Linked DNA regions of Pseudonocardia sediminis. The protein of the gene in region 1 binds, or shares a complex with, the protein of each later gene. Links are inferred from orthologs where the notes say so. Each region holds a gene or a part of one and is shown on either strand. Other genes may lie near its edges.

The links.
Region 2: the proteins of EV383_RS04375 (region 1) and EV383_RS01870 are in contact, whole or in part, in a cryo-EM structure (PDB 8Z21), measured with the Escherichia coli proteins. The link is inferred for Pseudonocardia sediminis from one-to-one orthologs.

Annotation. Positions count from the first base shown.
Region 1 is NZ_SHKL01000001.1:888,196-896,139, forward strand. What follows is about bases 3,733-6,730. They hold EV383_RS04375 (ABC transporter permease), read left to right. Parts: upstream 3,733-4,755; coding sequence 4,756-5,706; downstream 5,707-6,730. Other genes in these bases: EV383_RS04370 (ABC transporter permease), read left to right, coding at 3,783-4,763; EV383_RS04380 (ABC transporter ATP-binding protein), read left to right, coding at 5,703-6,730. In the rest of the region: EV383_RS04360 (ABC transporter substrate-binding protein), read left to right, coding at 1-1,648; EV383_RS04365 (ABC transporter family substrate-binding protein), read left to right, coding at 1,911-3,644; more of EV383_RS04380, read left to right, coding at 6,731-6,788; EV383_RS04385 (ABC transporter ATP-binding protein), read left to right, coding at 6,785-7,822; EV383_RS04390 (MFS transporter), read right to left, coding at 7,889-7,944. UniProt on the Escherichia coli protein: Part of the ABC transporter complex OppABCDF involved in the uptake of oligopeptides and of the ABC transporter complex MppA-OppBCDF involved in the uptake of the cell wall murein tripeptide L-alanyl-gamma-D-glutamyl-meso-diaminopimelate.
Region 2 is NZ_SHKL01000001.1:375,733-382,068, reverse strand. Bases 2,292-5,275 are described here. They hold EV383_RS01870 (ABC transporter ATP-binding protein), read right to left. Parts: upstream 4,351-5,275; coding sequence 3,232-4,350; downstream 2,292-3,231. Other genes in these bases: EV383_RS01865 (ABC transporter ATP-binding protein), read right to left, coding at 4,361-5,275; leuA (2-isopropylmalate synthase), read left to right, coding at 2,292-3,161. Also shown: EV383_RS01880 (DUF11 domain-containing protein), read left to right, coding at 1-1,136; more of leuA, read left to right, coding at 1,365-2,291; more of EV383_RS01865, read right to left, coding at 5,276-5,374; EV383_RS01860 (ABC transporter permease), read right to left, coding at 5,371-6,300; EV383_RS01855 (ABC transporter permease), read right to left, coding at 6,297-6,336. UniProt on the Escherichia coli protein: Part of the ABC transporter complex OppABCDF involved in the uptake of oligopeptides and of the ABC transporter complex MppA-OppBCDF involved in the uptake of the cell wall murein tripeptide L-alanyl-gamma-D-glutamyl-meso-diaminopimelate.

The sequences.
Region 1 (7,944 bases):
CCCGCACCTGCGGGCCCACCAGTCCCCGGTGACGACGGCGATCGCGACCCTCGCCCTGCCGTCGGTCTTCCGGCCCGACGCGAACGGTGCGCTGCAGCTCGACCCGACCGTGGCCACGAGCGCGAAGGTGACCTCGGAGAACCCGTTCACCGTGAGCTACGAGCTCAACGTCGCGGCCTCCTGGTCGTCCGGGGCGCCGATCGCGGCCGAGGACTTCGTCTACCTCTGGCAGCAGATGCGGACCCAGCCCGGGACGATCGGGGCGGCCGGCTACCGGGCGATCTCCGACGTCCGCTCGCGGGCCGGCGGCAAGGCCGTCGACGTCGTGTTCGACGAGCCGTACCCGCACTGGCAGGAGCTGTTCTCCGGCCTGCTCCCGGCGCACATCCTCAAGGACGCCCCGGGCGGCTGGACCGGCCCGCTGATCAACGGCGTGCCCGCGTCCGGCGGCCCGTTCCGGGTGATGAGCGTGGACCGGGTCCGCGGCGAGATCCTGCTGGCCCGCAGCGACCCGTACTGGGCGACACCGGCCGTCGTCGACGAGATGATCCTGCGCCGGATCGACCCGGCGGTGCTGCCGACCGCGCTGGCGAACCACGACGTCGACCTCGCCCTGCCGGACGCGCGCCCCGAGGTCACGCGGGCCCTGGCCGCCCTGGCCACCCCGCCGACCGTGCAGCGAGCGCCGCGCCCGGCCGTGCAGCAGCTGGCGCTGCGGACCGGTGGCGGCGTGCTCGCCGACCCACGGGTCCGGCAGGGCGTCGCGGCCACCCTGAACCGGGAGGCGATCCGGGCCGCAGTCGCGCCGCAGGCCGTCCCGGTGGACGCGTTCGGCGCCGCGCCGTCGGACACCGGGTACGTGGCGAGCGCCCCCGCCGGCGCCCCGGCCCGCCCCGATCCGGCCGCGGCCGCGGCGGCGTTCGGCGGGGCCGGGTACGTACGCGGTGGCAACGGCACCTGGCAGCTCGCCGGGCGCCCGCTGAGCGTCGTGGTGGGTGCGGCCGCGGAACGGCCCGAGGACGTCCGGGTGGCCCAGACGGTGGCCGCGCAGCTGCGCGCCGGCGGCGTCGCCGCGACCGTCGCCGCACCGCCCGCGGCGGACCTGTTCAGCCAGTCCACGGTCGTCCCGACCGCCCCCACGACCACGCCGACCCCGGCTCCCGGCGGGGCCGGCCCGGCTCCGACGACGGCACCGTCCACGCCCGCCCCGTCGACCCCGACGTCGACCTCCGCCGCGCCGACGACGGCGGGGGCGCCCACGACGAGTGCCGCCCCGACCACGCCGGTCGCGGTCGACGTGCTGGTCGCGCCCCGCGAGGCCACCGGCGCGGTCGGCCCGCGTCTGGACTCCGACTACGGCTGCCCGGCCGCGGGCGTCCCGGCCGACTCGCCGGCGTCGTCCTGCTTCCCGGCGCTGCAGCCGTTGCTCGACCAGCTCCGGGCCGGGCCCGCCGACCCGGCGACGGTCGCCGACGCCGAGCGGATCCTGTGGACCCAGCTGCCCGCCCTGCCGCTCTACCAGTCGCAGGGGCTGGTGGTCAGCACCCCGGCCACCGACGCGGCCACGAAGGTGCGGCCCGGGCCGCTGTCGACCGGGCCGTTCACCGGGGCCCAGCGCTGGGCCGAGCCGGACCGTCCCGACCGCTGACCCGGCCGCCCGGCCGGGCGGCCGGCGGTCGGGTCGTCCGGTATGCCTGGTCGGCCCGTTGTCACACTCGGCCGACCACGCGACCCCGTTACGTCGCCCGTCGGTCACCCTTTGGTCACGATCGCCCGCAGGTCTCGTGCTGGGGGAGAGAGGTTCCTAGCGTGCGTCGGGGCGAGTTACCCGGCAGTACATCCGGGAGCCCGCCCGAGTCCTGAACGGGCGCCGCACCGGGCGCCCTCCGAACCGAGAGGCACGCTGGAACATGAGGGGAACCAAGGCGGCAGTCGCCGTCGCTGTGGGGGGAGCCGTCACGCTGCTGTTGAGCGCGTGCGGTGGAGGCGGCGGGGGCGGCAGCGCCCTGGCCAGCGGTAATCTCGCGGACTGCCCGACGAACCTGAACGCATGCAACACGGTCCCGGCGGACCAGGTTCAGCAGGGAGGGCAGATCACGTTCGCGATCGAGAAGAACATCGACAACTGGAACGTGATCTCGTCCGAGGGCAACGTGTTCGAGACGGGCATGGCGACGAAGGCGTTCCTGCCCTACACGTTCGGCACGACGCCCGACCTCAAGTCGGCGCTGAACACGAACCTGATGGTCTCGGCGGACCAGACGAACCCGACCACGCTGGTCTACAAGATCAAGCCGAACGCGGCGTGGGACGACGGGAAGCCGATCGACGCGAACGACTTCGTCTACGGCTGGAAGGTCCAGAACCCCAAGACCTGCCCGGAGTGCGAGACGGCCGGCAACGGCGGCTACGACCAGATCACCAACGTGGTCGGGTCGGACAACGGCAAGACCGTCACGGTCACGCTGGCCAAGCCCTACACCGACTGGCAGAGCTTCTGGGGCTCCGCGGCCCCGCTCTACCCGGCGCACATCGCCGCCCAGCACGGTGACCTGAACACCCCGCAGGGCCTCGCGTCGTCGTTCACCTGGCTCGGCGCCAACGTGCCGACCTACACCGGTGGCCCGTACAAGATCCAGAACTGGCAGAACAACCAGGCGTTGACGCTGGTCCCGAACCCCAAGTGGTACGGCGACACCAAGCCGACGCTGGAGCGTCTCGTGATGCGGGTGATCACCGACGCCACGCAGGAGCCGATCGCCCTGCAGAACAACGAGGTCCAGGTCGTCTACCCGCAGCCGCAGGTCGACATCGTCAACCAGATCCAGCAGATCCCGAACGTGTCGCAGACCCAGCAGCTCGGCCTGACCTGGGAGCACTTCGACTTCAACCTGCAGAGCGCGCCGCTCAAGGACAAGGCGCTGCGGCAGGCGCTCTACACCGCCGTGAACCGGCAGGACATCATCGCCAAGACCGTCGGGCAGTTCAACCCCGAGGTCAAGCCGCTGGACAGCCTGATGTTCCTGCCGCAGCAGCCGGAGTACAAGGACAACCTGACCGCCAGTGGGTACGGCTCCGGTGACATCGAGAAGGCCAAGCAGATCCTGACCCAGGCCGGCTACACCGGTGTCGGGACCGCGCTGGCCAAGAACGGGCAGGCGGTGCCGCCGCTGCGCATCCGCTACACCGTCGGCAACTCGATCCGCCAGAACGAGTGCGAGCTGTTCGCCCAGTACGCCAAGCAGCTGGGCGTCACCGTGAACGTCGAGCCCACCGACAGCCTCGGCAAGACCACGAGCTCCGGTGACTACGACATCATCGTGTTCGCATGGGTGCAGTCGCCGTTCCCGTACGGCGGCGCGCAGCAGCTGTGGCTGTCGAACTCCGGGTCGAACTACGGCAAGTACCAGAACCCGAAGACCGACCAGCTGATCAACGCCGCGGCCAACAGCACCGACAAGGCGGCCGCCGGCCAGCAGCTGAACCAGGCCGACGAGATCATCCTCGGGGACGCCTACGTGCTGCCGATCTACCAGAAGCCGACGCTCCTGGCGCAGCAGAACACGGTCGCCAACGTGCGCGGCAACGCCACGCTCGACGGCCCGATGTACAACGTCGCCGAATGGGGTCTGCGGACCCAGTAGCACCGAGCCCGGCGCCCGGTCCGCGACCATCCGTCGCGGGCCGGGCCCTCGGCTGCTCGGGCTGCCACACTCACCCGAAGGCCTCGCGCCCGGCCACGAGCCCGGCCGGGTCACCACCACGCGTCGGAGACATCCCTGATGCTCACGTATGCCCTGCGCAGGATCGTGATCTCGATCCCGGTCCTGCTCGTCTCGTCGTTCCTCGTGTTCTGGCTGGGCACGCTGTCCGGCAACCCGCTCACGCCGCTGACGGAGAAGAACCCGCCCGCTCCGCCGAACGTGATCGCGGCCGAGACCGCCCGGCTCAACCTCGAGACGCCGCTGATCCCGCGGTACCTGTCCTGGCTCGGCGGACTGTTCACCGGGCAGTTCGGCCCCTCGGTCATCTCCACCCAGGACATCGGGACCGAGCTCGGGACCCGGTTCTGGGTGACCATCCGGCTGGTGCTGCTGGCCATGATCATCGCGCTGGTGCTCGCCGTCGTCGTCGGCGTCTACACCGCGGTCAAGCAGTACTCGAAGTCCGACTACACGGCGACGTTCCTGGGGTTCCTGTTCCTGGCCATGCCGTCGTTCTGGCTGGCGATCCTGCTCAAGCAGGGCGGCATCGAGCTCAACAGCGCGGTCGGCACCCAGGCCATCTACACGATCGGGGCCACGTCGATCCCGCCGCCGAGGGGGTTCTGGGCGCAGGTCGGGGACATCGCCGGGCACCTCGTGCTCCCGACGATCGCGCTCGCGCTGATCTCCTACGCGGCATGGAGCCGGTTCGTCCGGGCGTCGATGCTGGAGACGCTGAACTCCGACTACGTGCGCCTCGCCCGGTCCAAGGGCCTGTCCGGGCGGACGGTGATGGTCCGCCACGCCCTGCGCACCGCGCTCATCCCGCTGACCACGGTCACCGCGCTCGACATCGCGACCATCCTCGGTGGCGCGGTGGTCACCGAGCGGGTGTTCCAGTGGAAGGGGCTGGGCGACTTCCTGCTCGAGTCGATCAAGCGGTACGACACGTACGCGGTCTCGTCCTGGCTCCTCGTCACGGCCGTCATCGTGATCGGCTTCAACCTGCTCGCCGACCTGCTCTACGGCGTCCTCGACCCCAGGATCCGCTATGTCTGAGACGACGAAGACGAACGATCCTGTGGACGCGGCACCCGGCGGGACCGCCGGCTCCGGCGCGACCGGGCCGGCGGACCGCGAGTTCACCGTCGCCGAGCGCAGCCAGGGCCAGCTCGTCCTGCGCCGGTTCCTGCAGCACCGGGCGGCGATGATCAGCCTCGTCGTGCTGGTGCTGCTGATCCTGCTGGCCTACGTCGGCGGGGCGCTGTGGCGCTACGACGTCGGGGAGATCACCCCGGACAATTCGCAGCCGCCGTCGTTCGACCATCCCTTCGGTACGGACGCGGTCGGCAAGGACCAGTTCGCCCAGGTCCTCGGCGGGACCCGGATCTCGCTCCAGGTGTCGATCATGGTGGCCGTGCTCGCGACGATCGTCGGGACGCTGTGGGGATCGGTCGCCGGCTATTTCGGCGGGCGCGTCGACACGATCATGATGCGGATCGCGGACCTGATCCTGACGCTGCCGCTGATCGCGGTGGCGGCGATGCTCGCCAACAACTTCGGCGGTACCTGGTACCTGATCGGCCTGGTCATCGCGGGTCTGTACTGGGCCTACGTGTCCCGGGTCGCGCGCGGCGTGGTGCTGTCGCTGCGGGAGAAGGAGTACATCGAGGCCGCCCGCGCCCTCGGCGCCTCCGACACCCGGATCATCCTGCGCCACCTCGTGCCGAACGCCCTGGGTTCGATCCTGGTCAACCTGACGATCCTGGTCGCCCTGGCGATCCTGCTCGAGACGGCGCTGTCCTACCTCGGCTTCGGCGTGCAGACTCCGGACACCTCGCTCGGCCTGCTGGTCAGCGAGGCCCAGACGGCGCTGACCACCCGGCCGTGGCTGTTCTACTTCCCCGGCCTGTTCATCATCATCATCGCGCTCACGATCAACTTCATCGGCGACGGCCTGCGTGACGCGTTCGACCCGCAGCAGACGAAGGTGCGCCAGTGAGCCCCGCCCCGCCGACCCCGGCCACGACGGACACCGTGCTCGAGGTGTCCGGCCTCAACGTCACGTTCCCGAGCTCGGACGGAGCGGTACGCGCCGTGCGCGGCGTGGACTACTCGCTGCGCCGCGGGGAGATCCTCGGGATCGTCGGCGAGTCCGGCTCCGGCAAGTCCGTGACGTCGATGGCCGTGATGGGACTGCTCCCGAGGACGGCGACGGTCACCGGCTCGATCACGTTCGACGGGCAGGACCTGCTGACGCTGTCCGAGCAGCAGCTCAACGGGATCCGGGGCGACCGGATCGCGATGATCTTCCAGGATCCGATGACGTCGCTGAACCCCGTCTACACGGTCGGGGCGCAGATCGCCGAGGCCGTCCGCGCGCACCGCGACGTCACCAAGGCCCAGGCGCTCGAGCGGGCGGTGGAGCTGCTGCGCACGGTCCGGATCCCGAACCCGGAGCAGCGGGTCGGCTCGTACCCGCACGAGCTCTCCGGCGGCATGCGCCAGCGCGTGGTGATCGCGATCGCGATGGCCAACGACCCGGACGTGATCATCGCCGACGAGCCGACGACGGCCCTGGACGTCACCGTGCAGGCGCAGATCCTCGACGCGCTCAAGGCCGCCCAGGCCGAGACCGGTGCGGCGATGGTGCTGATCACCCACGACCTCGGCGTCATCGCCGGGCAGGCCGACCGGGTGATGGTGATGTACGCGGGCAAGCTGGTCGAGGTCGGCTCGGTGGAGGACATCTTCTACACCCCGCGGATGCCCTACACGCTGGGCCTGCTCGGCAGCCTGCCGCGCCTGGACCAGCAGGCCGAGCGGCTCACCCCGATCCCGGGGTCGCCGCCGTCGGTGGTGAACATGCCGCCGGGATGCCCGTTCTCCCCGCGCTGTCCACTGTCCACACCGGAGTGCGACGAGACCGAGCCGGTCCTGGAGTCGGTCGGGGACGACCACCGGGCGGCGTGTCACCACTCGTCGGAGGTCTCCGGAGCGCGTCCGGACGACGTGTTCGACACGACGGCCGTCGACGCCGAGGCGCTCGGCGAGTTCGTTCAGGCCGCGGAGGGACAGGCATGAGCACCGCAGGAACGAACACCGGGACCCGGACGCTGCTCTCGGCCCGCAACCTCGTCAAGCACTTCCCGGTCCGCGGCGGGGGACTGCTGCGCCGCACGGTCGGGCAGGTGCACGCGGTCTGCGACGTCTCGTTCGAGCTGGCCGAGGGGGAGACCCTCGGACTGGTCGGGGAGTCCGGCTGCGGCAAGTCGACGACGGCGCGGGTCGCGCTGAACCTGATCCCGGCCACGTCCGGCGAGGTCCGGTTCGGTGACCGCGAGCTGACGTCGACGAACGCGAAGGACATGCGCGCGCTGCGCCGGGAGATGCAGCTCGTCTTCCAGGACCCGTACGCGTCGCTGGACCCGCGGATGCCCGTCAGCGAGCTGATCGCCGAGCCGCTGCGCATCCACGGGCTCTACGACGCCGGCGGGCGCCAGCAGGTGCGTGACCTGATGAAGACGGTGGGGCTCAAGCCCGAGCACGGCAACCGGTACGCCCACGAGTTCTCCGGCGGGCAGCGCCAGCGCATCGGCATCGCCCGCGCGCTGGCCCTGCGCCCGAAGCTGCTGGTGCTCGACGAGCCCGTGTCGGCGCTGGACGTCTCGATCCAGGCCGGCGTGCTGAACCTGCTGCAGGAGCTGCAGGCCGAGCTGGGGCTGAGCTACCTGTTCGTCTCCCACGACCTGTCCGTGGTGCGCCACATCGCGGACCGGATCGCGGTGATGTACCTGGGCCGGATCGTCGAGACCGGACCGGCCGAGCAGCTGTTCACCTCCCCGGCGCACCCGTACACGCACGCGCTGATCTCGGCGATCCCGCTGCCGGACCCGCGCCGGGAACGCGCGCGCGAGCGGATCACGGTGGTCGGGGACCTGCCCAGCCCGGCCGACCCGCCCAGCGGCTGCCGGTTCCGCACCCGGTGCCCGAAGTTCGCGACCGAGCTCGACGCGTCGCAGCAGTCGCGGTGCACCGACGAGATCCCGGAGCTCACCGACCGCGGCACCGGGCACCCGGTGGCGTGCCACTTCGCGGAGGCCCGCTCGCTGCTCTGAGGCGGATGATCGATCTGTGGGTCACATCCGTGCCGTCGGTGGCACGGATGTGACCACGAGAGTCGATCACGAAGGCCGGTCGGGGACCCGCCACCGGCGCAGGGTCGGACTGACGACGGCGA
Region 2 (6,336 bases), 520 kb from region 1 along the record:
CGGTCAACACCACCGCCTTCGCCGGGCGCAAGCTCTCCGAGATCAGCGACCTCGAGTACCGCACCTACATCGAGAAGGTCGCAGCCACGTCGTTCCAGGCTCCGGCACTGAACATCGGGGTCACCACGTCCCTCGGGTTCGTCACCCTGGTGTGGGAGCCGGTCTACACGAACGCGGCGGTCACGCCGGAGACCTGGCAGAACTGGTCACCTTCCACCAGCAACGGCGGCTGGTGGGCGAGCAACTCCGTAACCGCGCCGGGAACGGTCAACAAGTACGGCTTCACCACCTACTCCGCGAGCTTCGCCGACGTGAAGGCGGCGCAGCCCGATGCGACCGTCGGGCTCGTCGGGGTCAACCAGGGCGGCGGCAACCCCGGCCTGACGGCGGGCGTGGACCTGTTCCGCGTCAACGACACCACCTACGACTTCGACAACCCCGTGGTCCCGACCACGATCGCCGCCACCTCCGGGGGCGGGCAGTCCGCCGAGGTCGGGACGACCTTCGCCCAGCCGCTCACCGCGACGGTCAGCGGAACCGGCGGTAGGCCCGTTCCCGGGGCTCCCGTGTCGTTCGCGGTGACGAGCGGCAGCGCCGCGTTCGGGTCGTCGACCACCGCGACCGCGACGACCGGCGCGAACGGTGCCGCCGTCAGCCCCGCCCTGACCGCGGGCTCCACCGCCGGACCGGTGACGGTGACCGCCACCAGCGGCACCCTGACCACGAGCTACGCCCTGACCGTCACGCCCGCGCCGGCACCGGTCCCGGCCCGCGCGGACCTGTCCGCCGCTCTGACCGCGCCGCCGACGGCGACGCCCGGCAAGACGTTCACCGCGACCCTGACCGTGCGCAACGCGGGCCCGTCCGCGGCGGCGTCGGTGGCCTCGGGGATCACCGTGCCGAAGGGCCTGCGGATCACCGGCGCCGCCGGCGGCGTCGTGACGAACGACGGCCGCAACGCCGGCTTCCTGACCCCGTCGATCGCGTCGGGTAGGAGCGTGACCTTCACCGTGACCGTCTCCGTCGACCGGTCCGTGCGGGGCGCGCAGGACCTCGGCGCCGTCTCGACGTCGCTGCGCACGCCCGACCCGGCTCCGCGCAACAACATCGCGACGGCCCGCACGACCGTCCGCTGACGCACTCCCCGGCGGCGTCGCTCCACCGGGAGCGGCGCCGCCGGCGCGTCCGACCCGATCGGGTTGCCGCAACGCGGGCGCTTCGGGTTACGGTAGGGACATGGCGCGCCTGCTCCTTCGCCGCCGCGGCGGGGTCTGACCGACCGGCCCCTCGTCGCGGGGCTTCTGCGTGCTCGCCGGTCGTCCACCGGCACCGCCCTATCCAGGGCCACATCCAGGAGCATTCACGTGACGAGCACTCCCGACGCGTACACCGCCAGCAGCCAGAGCAAGGTGCGTACGCCGGACATCCCCGCCCCGCAGGGACAGGCACCGTGGAACCCGCAGAAGGGTTCCCATATGCCGTTCGGGCGCTACAAGCCGTTCCACGAGCTGGTCGAGCCGGTATCCCTGCCCGACCGCACGTGGCCGGACAAGCGGATCACCACCGCCCCGCTGTGGTGCGCGGTCGACCTGCGTGACGGCAACCAGGCGCTGATCGACCCGATGAGCCCGAACCGCAAGCGCCGCATGTTCGACCTGCTGGTGCGCATGGGCTACAAGCAGATCGAGGTCGGGTTCCCGGCCGCGAGCCAGACCGACTTCGACTTCGTCCGCGAGATCATCGAGAACGATGCGATCCCGGACGACGTGCAGATCCAGGTCCTGACCCAGGCCCGCCCCGAGCTGATCGAGCGCACGTTCCTGGCCTGCGAGGGCGCCCCGCGGGCGATCATGCACCTCTACAACTCCACCTCGGTGCTGCAGCGCCGGGTCGTGTTCCGCTCCGACCGCGCCGGCATCGCGAAGATCGCCACCGACGGCGCCGAGGAGGTCCTGCGCTTCACCGAGAAGTACCCGAACACCGACTGGACGGTCGAGTACACGCCGGAGTCCTACAGCGGCACCGAGCTGGAGTACGCCGTCGACGTGTGCAACCAGGTCAGCGCGATCTGGCAGCCCACCCCGGAGCACCCGATGATCGTCAACCTGCCGGCGACGGTGGAGATGGCGACCCCGAACGTCTACGCGGACTCCATCGAGTGGATGCACCGCAACCTGGCCCGCCGCGACGCCGTCGTGCTGAGCCTGCACCCGCACAACGACCGGGGTACCGGCGTCGCCGCCGCCGAGCTGGGCTACCAGGCCGGGGCGGACCGCATCGAGGGCTGCCTGTTCGGCAACGGCGAGCGCACCGGCAACGTCGACCTGGTGACCCTGGGGATGAACCTGTTCACCCAGGGCATCGACCCGCAGATCGACTTCTCCGACATCGACGAGATCCGCCGCACCGTCGAGTACTGCAACCAGCTGCCGGTGCACGAGCGCCACCCGTGGGGCGGCGACCTCGTCTACACCGCGTTCTCCGGCAGCCACCAGGACGCGATCAACAAGGGCTTCGAGGCGATGCGCGTCGACGCCGCCGCGGCCGGGCACGACGTCGACGACCACCCGTGGGAGGTCCCGTACCTGCCGGTCGACCCGAAGGACATCGGCCGGACCTACGAGGCCGTGATCCGCGTGAACTCGCAGTCCGGCAAGGGCGGCATCGCCTACATCATGAAGGCCGAGCACCAGCTGGACCTGCCGCGCCGGTTGCAGATGGAGTTCTCGCACGTCATCCAGGCGTTCACCGACTCCGAGGGCGGCGAGGTCGAGCCCAAGGCGATGCGCGACGCCTTCGACATCGAGTACCTCGACCGCGAGACCCCGCTGCGCCTGGTCAAGCACCGGGTGACCAGCGACGGCGAGGGCAACGACGAGATCGTCGCCACCGTCCGCGTCGAGTCCGACCTGCACGAGATCACCGGCAGCGGCAACGGCCCGATCGCCGCGTTCGTCGACGCGCTCGCCGGCATCGGATTCGACGTCCGGGTGCTCGACTACCACGAGCACGCCATGGGCGGCGGTGACGACGCCCGCGCCGCCGCCTACGTCGAGTGCGCCGTCGAGGGCAAGGTCTTCTGGGGCGTCGGCATCGACAGCAGCATCACCAGCGCGTCCCTCAAGGGCGTCGTGAGCGCGATCAACCGCGCCATGCGCTGACCCGCCCGTGCGCGGATATCGTTGCCAGGGCAGTGATATCCGCGCACGAGGGATATCCGCGCACGCGGGTTCAGCGGCCGAGGAACTCCGTCAGCGAGCCGCCGTGTTCGGGTGCGGCGGGGGCGGTGCCCACGGACTGGTCCACCGCCTCGGGGGCGACCTCGTGACGGGTGATCCGGCCGTCTCGGATGGCCTCGGCGTGGTGGCAGGCGACCCGGTGCTCCGGGCCCGCGCCGTCGGGGACGCGGAGCTCGGGACGCTCGGTGTCGCACCGGTCGGCCTGACGCCACGGGCAGCGGGTGTGGAACCGGCAGCCCGACGGCGGCGCTGCGGGTGAGGGCAGGTCGCCGGTGAGCAGGATGCGCTCCCGGTCGTCCTCGACCTGCGGGTCCGGCACCGGGACGGCCGAGAGCAGTGCCCGCGTGTAGGGGTGCAGCGGGTCGGAGTACAGCTCCCCGGCCGGTGCCTCCTCGACGATCCCGCCGAGGTACATCACCCCGACCCGGTCGCTGACGTGCCGCACGACGGCGAGGTCGTGCGCGATCACCAGGTACGTCAGCCCGAGCTCGCGCTGCAGTCGGGACAACAGGTTGAGCACCTGGGCCTGGACGGAGACGTCCAGTGCGGACACCGGCTCGTCGGCGACGATCAGGTCCGGCTCGACGCACAGCGCGCGGGCGATCCCGATCCGCTGCCGCTGCCCGCCGGAGAACTCGTGCGGGTAGCGGCGCAGTGCCCCCGCCGGCAGGCCGACGGCGTCCATCAGCTCCGTGAGCCGCGCGTGGTCGGCCTCGCCGCCCTTGCTCAGCCCGTGCGCGCGCAGGCCCTCGGTGAGCAGCGACTCCACCGACTGGCGCGGGTCCAGGCTGGACAGCGGGTCCTGGAACACCATCTGGAACCGGCGACGCATGCGCCGCAACGGTTCGCCCTTCAGCGTCGCGACGTCGGTGCCGTCGAACAGCACGCTGCCCGACGTCGGGTCGACCAGTCGCAGGATCGCCCGGCCCAATGTGGACTTCCCGCAACCGGACTCGCCGACCAGGCCGTAGGTCTCGCCGCGGTGCACCCGCAACGACACCCCGTCGACGGCACGGACGTGCCCGACGGTGCGCTCGAACAACACCCCGCTGGTGATCGGGAAGTGCACGGCGAGGTCGTCGACCTCGAGGAGCGGATCGGTCGCGGTCATCGATGAGTCCTCACGCCGACGTCGCCGGGACGGGGTTGTGGCAGCGCAGCATCCGCGACGCCGCCGTCTCCACGAGCGGCGTCGCCTCGGTGCAGATCTCGATCGCCCGCGAGCAGCGCGGGGCGAACGCACAGGCGGTGTCCCACGGCAGGTTGTCGTTGACCGAGCCGGTGATCGCCGGCAGCTCCTGGCCCGGGTCGGAGTCCAGCCGCGGGATGGAGCCGATCAGCCCGTGCGTGTACGGGTGCCGCGGTGTCGCGAAGAGGCGGTGCCGCTCCGCGCGCTCGACGATCCGGCCCGCGTAGAGCACGTTGACCCGGTCGCAGAGCCCGGCCACGACGCCGAGGTCGTGGGTGATCATCATCAGCGCGGTGCCGGTCTCGGCGACCAGATCGCGCAGCAGCTCCAGGATCTGCGCCTGGATGGTGACGTCCAGGGCGGTCGTCGGCTCGTCGGCGATCAGCAGGCGGGGGCTGCAGGCCAGCGCGATCGCGATCAGCGCGCGCTGGCGCATGCCGCCCGACATCTGGTGCGGGTACGAGCTCACCCGCCGCGCGGGGTCCGGGATGCCGACCCGTTCGAGCAGCGTGACGGCCTCGGACCGGGCGGCCTTCTTGTCCATCCCGCGGTGCCGGGTCAGCGCCTCGGTGATCTGCGCCCCGACCGGGACGACCGGGTTCAGCGACGACAGCGGGTCCTGGAACACCATCCCCAGGTCCCGCCCACGACGCTGCCGAAGCGCCGCGTCGGAGAGCGTGAGCAGGTCGTCGCCGCCGAAGCGCACCTCGCCGCCGACCTTCGGGCCGCGCCCGGGCAGCAGCCCCATGATCGCCAGCGAGGTGACCGACTTGCCGCAGCCGGACTCCCCCACCAGCCCGACGATCTCGCCCGGCTCGATGTCGAACGAGACGCCGTCGACGGCGACGGTGTCCGGCTCGCCGCGGCGGGTGAAGCGGACCGTCAGGTCGCGGACGTCGAGCAGCGGGCCCTCGCCGGGCGCCGTCCTGGGCGGCCGGGTGCTCATCGACGTCCCTTCGGGTCCAGCGCCTCGCGCAGGGCCTCGCCGAACAGCGTGAACCCGAGCGCGACGACGATGATCGCCAGCGCCGGGTACAGCGCCAGGGCGGGCCGGACGTCGAGGTAGGGCTGGGCGTTGGCCAGCATGAGCCCCCATTCGGCGCGGGCCGGGTCCGCGTCACCGAGCCCGAGGAACGACAGCGCGGCCGCGTCCAGGATCGCCGTGGCCAGGGTCAGCGTGGCCTGCACGATCACCGGTCCGATCGCGTTGGGCAGCATGTGCCGCACCACGATCGCCGGGCGCTTGACGCCGAGCGCGGTCGCGGCCAGCACGTGGTCGGACTCGCGCTGGGCGAGCATCGAGCCGCGCAGCAGGCGGGCGAAGATCGGCACGTTCACCAGCGCCACCGCGATGATCACCGTCGTCTGGCTGGGCCGGGCGGCCAGCGCCGCCACCGAGATCGCCAGCAGCAGGGACGGGATGGACAGCAGCACGTCGGTCACGCGCATCAGCACGGTGTCCGCCCAGCCGCCCAGGGCACCGGCGACGAGTCCGATCAGGACACCGAACACCAGGCCGAACAGCGTGGCCAGCACACCGACCAGCAACGTCTGACGCGACGCCAGGATCATCCGGGAGAACTCGTCGCGGCCGTTCTGGTCGCTGCCCAGCGGGAAGCCGTCCTGCGGGCCCGGGATGACGCCCGGCCGCAACGTGTCCAGCAGCTGCGGGAACGACTCCCCCGGACCGTGCGGGGCCAACAGCGGCGCGAACACCGAGATCAGCACGAACACGGCGATGATCACCGCACCGGTGATCGCGACCGGGTTGCGGCGCAGCCGGCGCAGCGCGTCCGCGGTGAGGCTGCGGCCCTGCGCGGTGTCGTCGATCTTCGCGCGGCGGCGCTGCGCCCAGGTGGTCGGTGCACTCATCGCAACCTCACCCGGGGGTCGATCAACGCATAGGAC